2 regions of the Bradyrhizobium sp. 2TAF24 genome follow, and region 2 is predicted to be linked to the other one. Evidence: riboswitches for the same ligand, from Rfam matches in the RefSeq annotation. Region 2 holds a riboswitch; the other holds the start of a gene.
What was found. A riboswitch is a leader RNA that binds a small molecule or an ion and turns the genes downstream of it on or off. The one in region 2 is predicted to bind cobalamin.
Positions count from the first base shown of each region.

Region 1 (7,206 bases), on a different contig from region 2:
GCCGATGGTCCCGGAAGGCGTCAAAACCGCGGAATCCGATCGCAAGGTGACGGAGAGCTATGTCGAGACCCACATCCGGGTCGGGATCGAAGCCCTGCAGCACGTCCGCGCCCGCGGACAGAGCGTCAAGCACCTGCGGTTCGAGGACGATTTCGATGGTGACCACGCGCCGTGAGCGCGGCGGCACGGCAGGCTCCGGGCGTTTATTCGAACGCCCGCAGCGCTTGCAGCGGCATCCATTGATCGCGCACCTTGATGTAGGACCGTTTTACGGCCGCCCATGCGATGCGATGGGCGATCTCCTCCTGCCGCGCGTCTCCTGCATGGGAAGCGAACGCATGGTTGAAGGCCGCGCGATAGATATCCTGCGCGTGCGGCGGCAGATGGCTGCGGACAGAGGCGGGCAGTTCGGCATTCCGCTGATAGGGCATGGCGCGGCTTCCGGGACTTGATCTCGGGCGCCCCCTCAGCAAGCATAACCGCACGCGCGGTTTGTACGGATTGATGAAGGTCAAAGGGCGGGCTGCGCCCGCCGGATGCGGTGCTCCGCACGGCTGGTTCCCCGGCGCTTTGATAGATACCATCATGAAAAGGTCGTGGTGGGATGTTTCGATGCTGATCCGCAGGAGACTGCGATGGTCGGGGGATTGACCGGCCATCATCCCGGGGAGACGGCCGGGATGGCGCGCGTGGATGGCGCACATGACACAGCGACCGGGCAAGACCGACCCGCCAAAGGCCTCCGGCACGACCGCACCGGTGGCCCCCTGGCTCTGGCCGCTGACCGCGACGCAAATGGCGGTGGAGGCGTGGCTTGGGTGGTTCGAGCGCAGTGCGGCGGTGCCGGAGCCGCGCGCCGCGGAGGCTTTGCCCTGGACCACCCCGAACGAGATCGCGCTCGAGCTGATCACCATGCGGCTGCGCGACTTTTCGGCGACGGATGGCGGGCAGGCGACGCTGATCTGCGCGCCCTACGCCTTGCATAGCGCACTGATCGCCGATTTCGCCCCCGGGCACAGCCTGGTCGAGACGCTGCGTGCGGAGGGGATCGGCCGGCTGTATCTGACTGACTGGCGCTCGGCCACGCCGGACATGCGGTTTCTGACGATCGACAGCTATCTCGCCGATCTCAATGTTGCGATCGACGACATCGGCACGCCGGTCGACCTTATCGGCCTGTGCCAGGGCGGATGGCTGTCACTGGTCTATGCGGCGCGCTTTCCGGAAAAGGTGCGGCGGCTGGTTCTGGTCGGCACCCCGGTGGACGTTGCCATCGAGTCCGAGCTGACGCGCTCGGTGGCCGCGGCGCCGCCAGGCGCATTTGAGGCGCTGGTGACGGGCGGAGGAGGTCTGGTGCAGGGTGAGCAGTTGCTCCACTTGTGGAGCCGCCCGCCCGAGGTGGAAGCCGCCTTGCAGCGGAATCTGTCTCCCGACGAGCCGGGTGATCGACTGCTGCGGGAGCGGTTCGAGCGCTGGCATGCCGCGACGCTGGATCTGCCCGGGACGTTCTATCTCGAGGCTGTCACCTGGATCTTCAGGGACAATCGGCTGCCGGCAGGCCTGTGGACCGCGCTCGGCCGGGAGATTCATCTCGGCGAGGTTCGCACACCCGTCTTTCTGCTGATCGGGGCGAGCGACGAAATCGTGCCGGCCGAACAGGCGATGGCGACGGCGGCGCATGTGGGAACACCACGCGCCTTCATCGGCGCCGAAATCGTGCCATCCGGACATCTCGGCCTTTTCATCGGCCGCAGGACGCTCGCCGGCGCGTGGCGGCGGGTCGCCCGATGGCTGCGCGACGATCTTCCCCGGCAGCGCCCGCGCGACGTGGCGTCCATTTGAAGTGAAGGCCCGGATGACCGTTGTTCCGGGTGGCGTCGCCCGGCGCGCTTGCCCGCTTCAGCGCGATCGGCAATGGTGTCGGCGGACAACAGGAGTTCAAGCGCCGACATGAGCTTTCACGCGATTTACCGCCAGGGTTTTGCACGTGTGGCGGCCTGCGTTACGGTCTGCAGCCCCGCCGATCCGGCCAGCAATGCAGCCGCCATCTGTGACGCGGTGCGAACCTGTCACGCGCGCTCGGTCGCGGTCGCGGTATTTCCGGAGCTATGCCTGTCGGGCTATTCCATCGAGGACCTGCTCAAGCAGGTGCCGCTGCTGGACGCGGTCGAGCGGGCGGTCGCAGACATTGTGCGGGCATCGACGGAACTCATGACCGTTGTGGTGGTCGGCGCGCCGCTGCGGTTCGGCGCGCGAATCTACAACTGCGCCGTGGTGATACACCGCGGACGGATTCTCGGCGTGGTGCCGAAGACCTACCTGCCGACCTATCGCGAATTCTACGAGGGTCGCCATTTCGCGTCCGGTGCGGGCATGACGGGGCTCGAGATCGCGATCGCCGGTATGGTTGCGCCCTTCGGCGTCGACCTGCTGTTTGCGGCCGACGACGTCCCCGGGCTCACGGTCGGCATCGAGATCTGCGAGGACATGTGGGTGCCGGCGACGCCGGGGGCGGAATTGGCGCTGGCGGGAGCGAGCGTCCTGCTCAACCTCTCGGGCAGCCCGATCACCATCGGCCGGGCGCGGTCGCGCGCGCTGCTGTGCCAGTCGTTCTCGGCACGCTGCCTCGCCGCCTATGTCTATGCCGCCGCCGGCGCCGGCGAATCCACGACGGACCTCGCCTGGGATGGGCAGACGTCGATCTTCGAGAACGGCGTCCTGCTGGCCGAAGGCGAACGATTCGCTCAGGAAGGGCAGATCACGCTCGCCGATGTCGACCTCGACCTGCTGCGCCAGGAGCGGCTGCTGATGGGCACCTTCGACGACAACGCCCGTCAGCGCGACGGGCGTGGCCAGAGCTGGCGACGGATCGCGTTCACGCTGCAGCCGCCCATGGCGGATGTCGGCTTTCTCAGGACGATCGAGCGCTTTCCGTTCGTGCCGAGCGATGAAGCGCGGCTCGAGCAGGACTGCTATGAAGCCTACAACATCCAGGTGGCAGGCCTTGTGCAGCGGATGCGGTCGACCAGCACCAAGCGGGTGGTGATCGGGGTGTCGGGCGGACTGGATTCGACCCATGCACTGATTGTCGCCGCCAAGGCCGTCGATCTGCTCGGCCTGCCACGGACCAACGTGCTCGCCTATACGATGCCGGGCTTCGCGACCGGCGACCAGAGCAAGACATTCGCCTGGGACCTGATGCGCGCGCTCGGCGTCAGCGCCTCCGAGCTCGACATCCGGGCGACGGCGACACTGATGCTGAAAGAGATCGCGCATCCGTTCGGCCGTGGCGAACCCGTCTATGACATTACCTTTGAGAACGTGCAGGCCGGATTGCGCACAGACTATCTGTTCCGCCTGGCCAACCATCATCATGGCATCGTCATCGGCACCGGTGATCTGTCGGAGCTCGCGCTCGGCTGGTGTACCTATGGCGTCGGCGATCAGATGTCGCATTACAACGTCAACTCCGGCATTCCGAAGACGCTGATCCAGCACCTGATCCGCTGGGTCGTCGCCTCGCGACAGTTTCCGGACGAGGTCGGCAAGACGTTGACGGCGATCGTGGCGGCGGAAATCTCGCCGGAGCTCGTGCCGGTCGGGGCCGGCGAGAAGCCGCAGAGCACGGAGGCCGCGATCGGCCCCTATGCCCTGCAGGATTTCAATCTGTTCTACACACTAAGCTATGGCTTCCGCCCGTCGAAGATCGCCTTCCTGGCGCTGCGGGCCTGGCAGGAGGTCGGGGCGGGCGCGTGGCCGCCGGGCTTTCCGGCGCCGATGCGGCGGGCTTATGACCTCGGCGAAATTCGCCATTGGCTCGAGGTGTTCGTGCGGCGCTTCTTCGCCTTCAGCCAGTTCAAGCGCTCGGCGATGCCGAACGGTCCCAAGGTGTCCGCGGGGGGCGCGTTGTCGCCGCGCGGCGACTGGCGCGCGCCGTCGGACGGAAATGCCGCGGTGTGGCTCGACGATCTCGACCGCAACGTGCCGCGCGAGGTGATCAAAGCGCCCTGACGCGACGGGCCTGATGGGCGCCGTCGGTGCCGGACGAGCCGGGCGGCACGCTATATGTATCCGCCGCTATTTGCCGCCGTCCCATCATCTTGCGGGCCCGATGGCTTGACAAGTCGCGGGCTTGGGCAAATGGTACCGCCGTTGGTTCCTGTCCCAGACAGGCGAAGAGGGAATGCGATCGGGCTCGTGCCATCAGGCAGGGCCCGAAGTGCAGCCGCCCCCGCGACCGTGACCGGAGAGATGCCCACAGGCCACTGACCCGACCGGGTCGGGAAGGCGGGATCGAAGGGAAAACCCCGCTCCGCAAGCCGGGAGACCTGCCAACGCAGTGCTTGAAACCGGCGGACGGGGTGTTCCGCGACGGGGGAGCGAACCTTGCAATCATCGGTTCGCGCGCCTCATCGCCTCCCACCGAAACTTCCAAGAGGGCGATGACCATCACGCTTCATGTCTGTGTCACCTGCCATGCCGGCGAGATGCCGGGCACCGGCGGGATCGCACGTGATCGGCGCACGGTCCTCGGAATGTGGCGTGCCGCGACCGCCTCGCGGGCCGTCTCATGAGCGCCGTCGCGATCAAGGGCTGGTGCCCCGGCGCGCTGCGGCCGATGCAGTCCGGGGATGGGCTGGTGGTCCGGATACGGCCACGGGGCGGCCGAATCGATGCACGGCAGGCGGCGGGCGTCGCGGCGCTCGCGGAACGGTATGGCAACGGCCTGATCGACCTGACCGGCCGGGCCAACCTTCAGATCAGGGGCGTCAGCGACGCCAGCCACACGCCGCTGATCGACGGACTGGCGCGGCTTGGGCTGCTCGATTCAGATGGCGCGGCCGAGGCGCGGCGCAACATCCTGGTAACGCCATTCTGGGGGGCAGGCGATGATGTCACCGCGCTCGCGGCGGAACTCGAAGGCGCGCTTGCGGTTGGTCCCGCCGGCCTTCCGACCAAGTTCGGCTTTGCCGTTGATTGCGGTGAGGAGCGGGTGCTGACCGGCGCGTCCGCCGATATTCGGATCGAACGCGACATCGCCGGCGGGCTGATCGTGCGGGCCGATGGCGTCGAGCGAGGCTGCGCTGTGACACGGGCAGAGGCGGTGCCCGCCGCGCTGGCCCTTGCCGAGTGGTTCGTGACGTCGGCAGGCGCTGCGAACGGACGCCGGCGGATGGCCGCGCATCTCGGCGCCGGCGCGCGCCTGCCGGAAGCTTTTCGTGCGGATGTCAGGCTTTCGCGCGCCCGCGCCGTGCCGCATCCCGCCTGCTATCCGCTTGGCGTGATGATCGGCGTGGCGTTCGGGCAGCTCACCCACGCCGCGCTTGCAGATCTTGCCGGGCGGGTGCAGGGCCTGCGCTTGACGCCATGGCGCATGATCCTGGCCGAGGGACTTCAGGAGATGCCGCGCGACGACAACGTCTTCATCACGCGCGCCGACGATCCGCGGCTGCGTGTCGTCGCCTGCAGCGGCGCGCCGGCCTGTAGCGAGGCGTTGGCCGATACACGGACGCTGGTGGCTGCGCTTGCACCGTATCTTGCAGCCGATTCCCGGCTTCACGTTTCAGGGTGCGCCAAGGGCTGTGCCCAATCCGGGCCTGCATCGATCACGCTGGTCGCGACCCCCAATGGGTTCGATCTCATTCGCGACGGCTCGACGCGGGATGCGCCTGTCCGGCATGGACTGAGCAAGGCAGATCTGGTCGCAGATCCCGCGATTCTGGTGGGAGGGCGCTGATGCCGCATGTCTACGAAACCGATGGCGCGGCGATCTATCGTCAATCCTTCTCGATCATCCGGGCGGAGGCCGACCTCGCGCGCTTTTCGGCCGACGAGGAACCGGTGGTGGTGCGCATGATCCATGCCGCGGGGATGGTGGGGCTCGAGCGCCATGTGCGCTTCACGCCGGGCATGGCGAGTGCCGCGCGCGCCGCCTTGCAGAACGGCGCGCCCATTCTCTGCGATGCGCGCATGGTCTCGGAAGGAATCACGCGTGCACGGCTGCCGGCCGGCAACGCCGTCATCTGCACGCTCGGTGATCCGGCAGTGCCGGGCCTTGCAAAGGCGATGCACAACACCCGCTCCGCGGCCGCGCTGGAGTTGTGGCGGCCGCATCTCGACGGCGCGATCGTCGCCATCGGCAACGCGCCGACCGCGTTGTTTCACCTTCTCAACATGCTGGATGATCGCGGTTGTCCACGACCGGCGGCGATCATCGGCTGCCCGGTCGGCTTTGTCGGTGCCGCCGAATCCAAGGCGGCGCTGATGGCCGGTCCACCCACGCCGGCCCTCACGGTGGAAGGGCGCCTGGGAGGCTCGGCGATCACCGTTGCCGCGGTCAACGCGTTGGCGAGCCGGAGCGAATAACCATGGGACGTATCATTTGCTGCGGCCTCGGGCCGGGCGATCCCGATCTGATGAGCGTGCGCGCCGACCGCGAGATCCGCGCGGCGCGACATGTCGCCTACTTCCGCAAGAAGGGGCGTCCCGGCCAGGCCCGGCGCATCGTCGAGGGCATGCTGGCTGAGGATGTCAGCGAATATCCGATGGAATATCCTGTGACCACGGAGATCGCCTTCGACAGCCCGGACTATGTGCGTCTTCTGGCCGACTTCTACGATGCGTGGGCCGAGCGCCTGGCGCGGCTCGCGGAAACGACCGACGTGGTCGTGCTGTGCGAGGGCGATCCCTATTTCTACGGCTCCTTCATGCACCTGCACGCGCGCCTGCAGGGGCGGGCCGAGGTCGAGGTGATTGCGGGCATTCCCGGGATGGCCGGCTGCTGGAACGCCGTCGGCCAGCCGATCGCCCTCGGCGACGACGTGATGACCGTGCTGATGGGGACCTTGTCGGAGGACGAGCTCACGCGGCGTGCCGGGAATTCCGATGCGCTGGTGATCATGAAGACCGGGCGCAACCTGCACAAGGTTCGCCGCGCGCTCGCGGCTGCGGGCCGTCTTGCGGAAGCGTGGCTGATCGAGCGCGGCACCATGCCGGGCCAGCGTGTGATGCGCCTGAGCGATGTCGAGGAGCGTGATTGTCCCTATTTCGCGATCGTTCTCGTCCATGGGCGAGGGCGGGCCATGGAGACGGCGGAATGACCGGCTCGCTCAGCATCGCCGGACTTGGGCCCGGTGATCAGGCGCTGATCACGCCGGAGGTCTCCGCGGCGCTCGCGGCTGCGACCGACATTCTCGGCTATGCGCC
Region 1 is NZ_JBFRFW010000019.1:6,542-13,747, forward strand. It holds gene AB4Z37_RS25955 (AMP nucleosidase) at 1-175, shown strand, start outside; gene AB4Z37_RS25960 (ChaB family protein) at 204-914, opposite strand; gene AB4Z37_RS25965 (alpha/beta fold hydrolase) at 913-1,842, shown strand; gene AB4Z37_RS25970 (NAD(+) synthase) at 1,951-4,011, shown strand; cobalamin riboswitch at 4,137-4,350, shown strand; gene cobG (precorrin-3B synthase) at 4,571-5,737, shown strand; gene AB4Z37_RS25980 (precorrin-8X methylmutase) at 5,737-6,366, shown strand; gene AB4Z37_RS25985 (precorrin-2 C(20)-methyltransferase) at 6,369-7,100, shown strand; gene cobJ (precorrin-3B C(17)-methyltransferase) at 7,097-7,206, shown strand, end outside.
Region 1: linked by a shared signal. The riboswitch ahead of cobG (precorrin-3B synthase) and the one ahead of AB4Z37_RS03810 (DUF1636 family protein) in region 2 are both predicted to bind cobalamin.

Region 2 (7,206 bases):
TCGGCCTCGCCCATGGCCGGCGCCCTCGTGAAGTCCGACGTCGGGCGGTCGAGGGTGAGCGGCGTGACGTGCAGATCGGCGCCCAGCAGCTTGGCGAGCTGGTTGATGGCGGCGCCGCCGGCGGCGAAGTTCGCCACCATCTGATGGGTCACTTCCTGCGGGAAGGCCGATACCCGCCGGGCGGCGATGCCGTGATTGCCGGCGAACACCGCGATCTTGATGCGGTCGAGGCGCGGAACGGCCCGGCCCTGCCAGGTGGCGAGCCAGACGGCGAGCTCTTCCAGCCGGCCGAGGCTGCCCGGCGGCTTGGTCAGCGTGTCCTGCCGCGCGGCGGCAGCTTCGGCCGCCTGGGCGTTGCCGTGCGAAGGGTCGCGGCAGAAGGCGCGGATCTCGTCGAGCGTCTCGAAGGGCATGAAAAACCTGTCGGGCGGGACTGCGAACCCTCGATCCCACCGCAGGGAGGGGCTGTCAATGGCGGAAAACGGAAGCAATTTTGGCAGGGCGCGTGTATGCAGCAAGGCGATGCCGTCCGATTGTTGCTGCCGTGCCCATGCATGACTGGTTCGACGATTTCCGCCTTGCCGTGACCTTCCTGACGCGGGTGCCGCTGGCGCCGCCGGCGGGCCCCGTCGACGTGCCGCGGGCGATGCGCCTGTTTCCGCTGGTGGCGGCTGTCATTGGCCTCGCCGCAGGGCTGTTCGACCTCGCGCTGCTGCGGCTCGGCCTGCCGCCTCTTGCCGCAGCAGCGCTGACACTGGGCGCCAGCGCGTGGCTGACCGGCGCGCTGCACGAGGATGGCCTTGGCGACGTTGCCGATGGTTTCGGCGGCGGACGCGACATCGCCGCCAAGCTCGCGATCATGAAGGACAGCCGGCTCGGCAGCTACGGCATGCTGGCGATGATCACGAGCTTCGCCGCCAAGCTCGCGGCGCTGGCCGCGCTGCCGCTGCACGCGGTGGTGCCGGCGCTGGTGGCGACCCATGCGCTGGCACGCAGCCCGCTGCCGGCGCTGGCCTTGCTGCTGCCGCCGGCGCGCAGCGACGGCCTTGCCGCCAGCGCCGGTCGGCCCGATCAGGCCACGGTGCTGACCGCGATGACGGTTGGCGGTGCCATCGCTCTCATTTGCCTGCCGTTCGGCACCGCGCTCGGCGCCATCATGGTGACCGTGTTTGGCGCTGCTGTCATGGGTTGGCTGGCTCGCCGCCAGATCGGCGGCTACACCGGCGATGTGCTCGGTGCGGCCGAACAGGTAGTGGAGGTCGTGGTGCTGCTCCTGCTGTCGGCTCGGTTGGCATGATGACGGATGTCTCCCGGCTGTGGTTGATCCGCCATGCGCCGGTCGATGGTCCGCGGGGCGTGATCCATGGACCGGATGCGCCTGCCGACGTGTCGGATCATATCGCGCTGGCTGGCTTGCGGCGCCTGCTGCCGTCTTCCGCCACCAGCTTTTGCAGTCCGGCCCGGCGCACCCGCGAAACCGCCGCGGCGCTTGGGCTCACGCCGCAGCTCGCCCCGTTGTTTCGCGAGCAAGATTTCGGTTCCTGGACGGGACGCCGGCACGACGACCTCGCCGCCGAGATGGGCGATGCCTATCGGGCGTTCTGGGCTGCCTCCGCCACCAACCGGCCGCCCGGTGGCGAGAGCTTTGTCGACCAGATCGCGCGGGTGTCGCGAGGGTTCGCGGCCTTGCCTGACGGCGAGGCGGTGCTGGTGGTGCATTCGGGAACCGTGCGGGCGGCGCTGGCGATCGCGCTCGACCTTGCGGCGGAGAATGCGCTGCGTTTTGTCATCGATCCGCTGTCGCTGACCCGGATCGATCGGCTGGCGTCGGGATGGCGGGTCGCGGCCGTCAACCAGTCGTCGGTTTCGCGCGGTTGACCCCGGCGATGGCCGCAGATACCGTGCCGGCCGATGGTTCCTTCCCCGGTGGAAGGTGAAAAGGGAAGCCGGTGCGAGCTCGTCTCAAGGCCGGCGCTGCCCCCGCAACTGTAAGCGACGAGCCTGTGCCGAAGCCACTGGGAGGTCCCGGGAAGGCGGCGATCAGGCCGCGACTCGCAAGCCAGGAGACCTGCCATCAGGACTTGTGCTTTGGAGGCGTCGGGGCGGGGTGCACCGGACGGGAGCGTTGACCGATGGCCCGTGCCATCGCGCGATCCGACAAAGCTCGCGGCCCTAGAAGCCACGCCTTGAGAGCTTGTGATGGATCGATCCGAATCCCCGTCCGATGCGCCTACGGTGACCGCGCCCGAGGCCCGTGCGGATGTTCAGCCGGATGTCGTTGTCAGCGTCTGCACCACCTGCCGCGCGGCGGATGCGCCGCCGACGGTCGGGCCCGCGCTGCTCGCGGCGCTCCGCGAGGTGTTCGAGGCCGGTGGCGAGCCCGCCCGGGTTCGTGCGGTGCAATGCCTCAGCGTCTGCAAACGGCCGGTGACCGTCGCGGTGTCCGGCGCCGACCGCTACACTTTCCTGTTCGGTGATCTCGATGTCGAGCGCGGCGTGCCGGCGCTGACCAGCTTCGTGTCCGCGTACCGCATGTCGAACTATGGCCTGGTGCCGTGGCGGTCGCGCGCGGAGGTGCTGCGCAAAGGCACCGTGGCGCGCATTCCGCCGGCGATCTGGTCGCCGGACGATGGCGAGCCGCCCAAATGAGCGTGCTGCAAACCACTCTGGTGCTTGGCGGCGCGCGCTCGGGCAAATCCTCCTTCGCCGAATCGCTGATCGCGGCCAGCGGCCTTGCGCGGATCTACGTCGCGACGGCGGCCGCAGGCGACGACGAAATGCGTGCGCGCATCGCGCATCATCGCGACCGGCGTGGCGCCGGCTGGACCACCCGCGAGGTCGAGCTCGATCTCGTCGAGGTCCTTGCGCGCGACAGCGACGTGGACGTTGCCGTGCTGGTGGACTGCCTGACGCTGTGGCTCTCCAACCTGATGCACGCCGGCCGCGATGCCGCGCGCGAGGGCACGCGCCTCGCCGACTGGCTGCGTAACGCAACTTGTCCCGTGGTGCTGGTGTCCAACGAGGTCGGCCTCGGCCTTGTCCCGGAGACACCGCTCGGCCGCAGCTTCCGGGATGCCCAGGGACGCCTCAACCAGACCATCGCCGCAGCCGTGCCCGAGGTCGCCTTTGTCGCGGCGGGGCTGCCGCTGTGGCTCAAACGTTCGTCCATTCCACCTGCCTGATCCGGAGTTCGCATGTCCCGTGTTCCCGTCACCGTCCTCACCGGCTTTCTCGGCGCCGGCAAGACCACCCTGCTGCGCTCGCTGCTCACCCAGGCCGGCGGTCGCCGCATCGCGGTCATCGTCAACGAATTCGGCGACGCCGGCTTCGATGGCGGCCTTGTCGAGGAATGCGCCGCCAAGGCGTGCGCCCCGGGCGATATCGTCGAGCTGACCAATGGCTGCATCTGCTGCACGGTGGCGGATGATTTCATTCCGACCATGGACAAGCTGTTGTCGCGCGAGCGGCCGCTCGACGCCATCGTCATCGAGACATCTGGCCTGGCGCTGCCGCAGCCGCTGCTGAAGGCGTTCGCCTGGCCTGATGTGCGCACCCGCGCCACGGTGGATGGCGTGGTCACGGTGGTCGACGCGCTGGCGCTGTCCGAAGGCCGTGTCGTGCTCGACGAGGAGGCGCTGGGCGAGCAGCGTGCCGCCGATCCCTCGCTCGATCACGACGATCCGATCGAGGAGGTGTTCGAGGATCAGCTCGCTTGCGCCGACCTCGTCGTGCTGTCGAAGTCCGACCTTGTGGCGCCGCAGGCGCTGGCGGAGATGGAGAGCCGTCTCGCCGCCGTGGTGCGGTCCGGCGTGCGGCTGGTGCGCTCCGAAGGCAATCTGCCCGCCGATGTGCTGATCGGCCTCAAGGCAACGGCCGAAGACGATCTCGCTGCGCGTGCCGGTCACCACGGTGAGGAAGAGGAGCACGACCATGATGACTTCGAGAGCATCGTGGTGACGCCATCAGCCGCGTCGGATCTCGACGGTGTGCGGGCGCGTGTGGCGCAGGCCCTCGCTCTGGATGGGGTGCTGCGCGTCAAGGGGCATGCCCGTATTGACGGCAAGCCGGCGCCGGTAGTGGTGCAGGCGGTCGGCAGCCGGGTCGAACTGGCGTTCGGACGTCCTGATGCGGCGCAAGCCGAGCACCTCGTCGTCATCGGTCTGAAGGGTTTCGACGGCGACGCGGCACGCCGCGCGCTCGCCGGCTAGGAGGTTACGACGATCCGATGCACCTCAAGCTCGACACCAGCGGTGGCATCGACGACGGCGACGTCGCCCGTGATCTCGGGCAGCCGACGACCGACATCGTCGTGCTGTCGGCGGCCGACAGCGAACTCGCGGCGTTCGGCGCCGCGGCCGCACGGCTGGGAGCGGACTTTCCATCGCTGACGCTGACCAATCTGCTGGCGCTTGGTCACCCGGCTTCGGTCGATGCCTATGTCGAGCGGACGCTAAGCGCAGCGAAAATCGTCGTGCTGCGCATGCTCGGCGGCGAAAGCTACTGGCCGCATGGCATCGAGAGCCTGCGGGCCGATGCGCTGCGCCGCGGTGCGCTGTTCGCCTGCATTCCAGGTGAGCTGACCTGGAATCCGGCGCTGGCCGCGCGCGGCACGCTGGATGCAGGCGCCACCGAGCAGCTGTGGCGCTACTGCAGCGAGGGGGGCGCGGAGAACATCGCGCTGGCGCTGCGCTTCGCGGCGCATCTGATCGGGCAGGGCGAGGCACCGCCGCCGCCACGACCGATGCCCGCGGCCGGGTTCTGGCCCGCCGAGCCGGCATCGAGCGAACGCCCCCGTGCAGCCATGATTTTCTACCGCGCGCTGGCCGCCGCCGGTGACACCGCGCCGCTCGCCGACCTCGCCGAGGCCCTGCAGCAGCGCGGCCTCGATCCGGTGGGCGTTTATGTCACCAGCCTCAAAGATGAGCGCTCGAGCGCTTTCCTGCGTGCGGCGCTGGCCGCGCATCCGCCCAAGATCATCATCAACGCAACGGCGTTCGCCACCGCGACCGCAGCCGCCGACAGCGGCGTCCTTGCGGCGTTCGACTGTCCGGTGCTGCAGGTGGCGCTGGCGGGATCGTCCCGCGCCGCCTGGGAGACGTCGTCGCGCGGCCTGACACCGCGCGACCTCGCCATGCATGTGGTGCTGCCCGAGGTCGATGGCCGCGTCTTCGCCCATGCCATCGCCTTCAAGGAGAAGGCGGCTGCCGCCGACGGCGCGTTCGCGCCGACCATGCTGCGTGCCGTTGCCGATCGCGTCGCCGCGACGGCGGAGCTCGCCGCGCGCTGGGTGGCGCTGCGTCGCGCTGCGCCGACTGAGCGGCGGGTGGCGCTGGTGCTCGCCAACTATCCGAACCGCGACGGACGGCTCGCCAATGGCGTCGGTCTCGACACGCCGGAAAGCCTGATAGGTATCCTGCAGGCAATGCGTCAGGCCGGATACGATGCCGGCGCCGCGCCGGGCGACAACGCCGCGATGATGCGGCGCCTGCAGGCTGGCCCGACCAACGACCTCGCGGACCGCGCCGCGCGTCATGGTGGCGTGCGCTGGCCGCTTACCGACTATGCTCAGGCGTTCGCGCAACTCCCCGCGAGCGTCCGGCAGGCGATCACCGAGCGCTGGGGCGATCCGGCGCGGGATCCACATGTCGTGGGCGACGCCTTCCATCTCGGCCTGCATCGCTTCGGCAACCTCATGGTCGGCATCCAGCCGGCGCGCGGCTACAACATCGATCCCAAGAGCACCTATCACGATCCCGACCTCGCGCCGCCGCACCACTATCTTGCATTCTACCTGTGGCTGCGCACCGCATTTGACGCGCACGCCGTGATCCATCTCGGCAAGCATGGCAACCTGGAGTGGCTGCCGGGCAAGAGCGCCGGCCTCTCCGCCGACTGCACGCCGGATGCGGTCCTGGGACCGCTGCCGCATATCTATCCGTTCATTGTCAACGACCCGGGTGAAGGCATCCAGGCCAAGCGCCGCACTGCCGCGGTGATCGTCGATCACCTGACACCGCCGATGACCCGCGCCGAGCTGCACGACGATCTGGCGCGGATGGAAAGTCTGGTCGACGAATATGCGCTCGCCGCCGATCTCGATCCCAAGCGGGCGGGCGCGATCGCTGATGACATCCTGTCGCTGGCGCGGGTGCAGCGCCTCGACGCCGATGTCGGCGTCGACAGAGACACGCCGACCGTCGACGCACTACGGGCGATCGATGCCCATCTCTGCGATCTCAAGGAAATGCAGATTCGCGATGGCCTGCATGTGTTCGGCCGTTCGCCCGGGGGACGGCAGAGCGATGACCTCCTGGTCGCCATCGCGCGGCTGCCGCGTTCCGAGATCCGGCCGGAGGATGCGTCGCTGCACCGGGCGCTGGCGCGTGACCTGGGGCTCGGCGAATTTGATCCATTGACGCGGGAACTGGCGGTTGACTACAGCGGTCCGCGGCCGTCGACGCTTGCTACGCTCGGTGATGCGCCCTGGCGCACCGCTGGCGACACCGTGGAGCGGATCGAGCATCTCGCTGCGGCGCTGGTGCGCGGCGACGCGGCGCCCGATCCGGCCTGGACGCAGGCGGCACCGGTGCTGCACTGGATCGAGACCCGGCTGCGGCCGACCATCAGCGGCTGCGGCGAGGCCGAGATCACGGCGCTGCTGCGCGGGCTCGACGGTCGCTTCGTGCCGCCCGGGCCATCCGGCGCGCCGACCCGTGGACGGCCGGACGTGCTGCCGACCGGCCGCAATTTCTTCGCGGTCGACGTGCGTGCGGTGCCGAGCCCGTCAGCGTGGCGTATCGGCCGGCTCGCCGCCGAGCGGCTGGTCGAGCACTACTGGCAGCAGGCCGGCGAATGGCCCCGCACCATTGCGCTGTCGGCCTGGGGCACCGCCAATATGCGCACCGGCGGTGACGATGTGGCACAGGCGCTCGCGCTGATCGGCGCGCGCCCGCTGTGGGACGAGGCATCCGGGCGGGTCACCGGTTTCGCAGTCATACCGCTCGCGGAGCTGAGGCGACCGCGGGTCGATGTCACTTTCCGGGTGTCGGGCCTGTTCCGTGACGCCTTCCCGACCCAGATGGACCTGCTCGACAGCGCCGTGCGCGCGATCGCGGCGCTGGACGAACCGGATGACGCCAATCCGATCGCGGCCCATGTTCGCGTGCGGGCGCGTGCGCTTGCGGCAGACGGCGTGCCGGCCGACGC
Region 2 is NZ_JBFRFW010000002.1:118,839-126,044, reverse strand. It holds gene cobT (nicotinate-nucleotide--dimethylbenzimidazole phosphoribosyltransferase) at 1-413, opposite strand, end outside; gene cobS (adenosylcobinamide-GDP ribazoletransferase) at 551-1,297, shown strand; gene AB4Z37_RS03815 (histidine phosphatase family protein) at 1,297-1,878, shown strand; cobalamin riboswitch at 1,896-2,090, shown strand; gene AB4Z37_RS03810 (DUF1636 family protein) at 2,200-2,649, shown strand; gene cobU (bifunctional adenosylcobinamide kinase/adenosylcobinamide-phosphate guanylyltransferase) at 2,646-3,182, shown strand; gene cobW (cobalamin biosynthesis protein CobW) at 3,195-4,208, shown strand; gene cobN (cobaltochelatase subunit CobN) at 4,226-7,206, shown strand, end outside.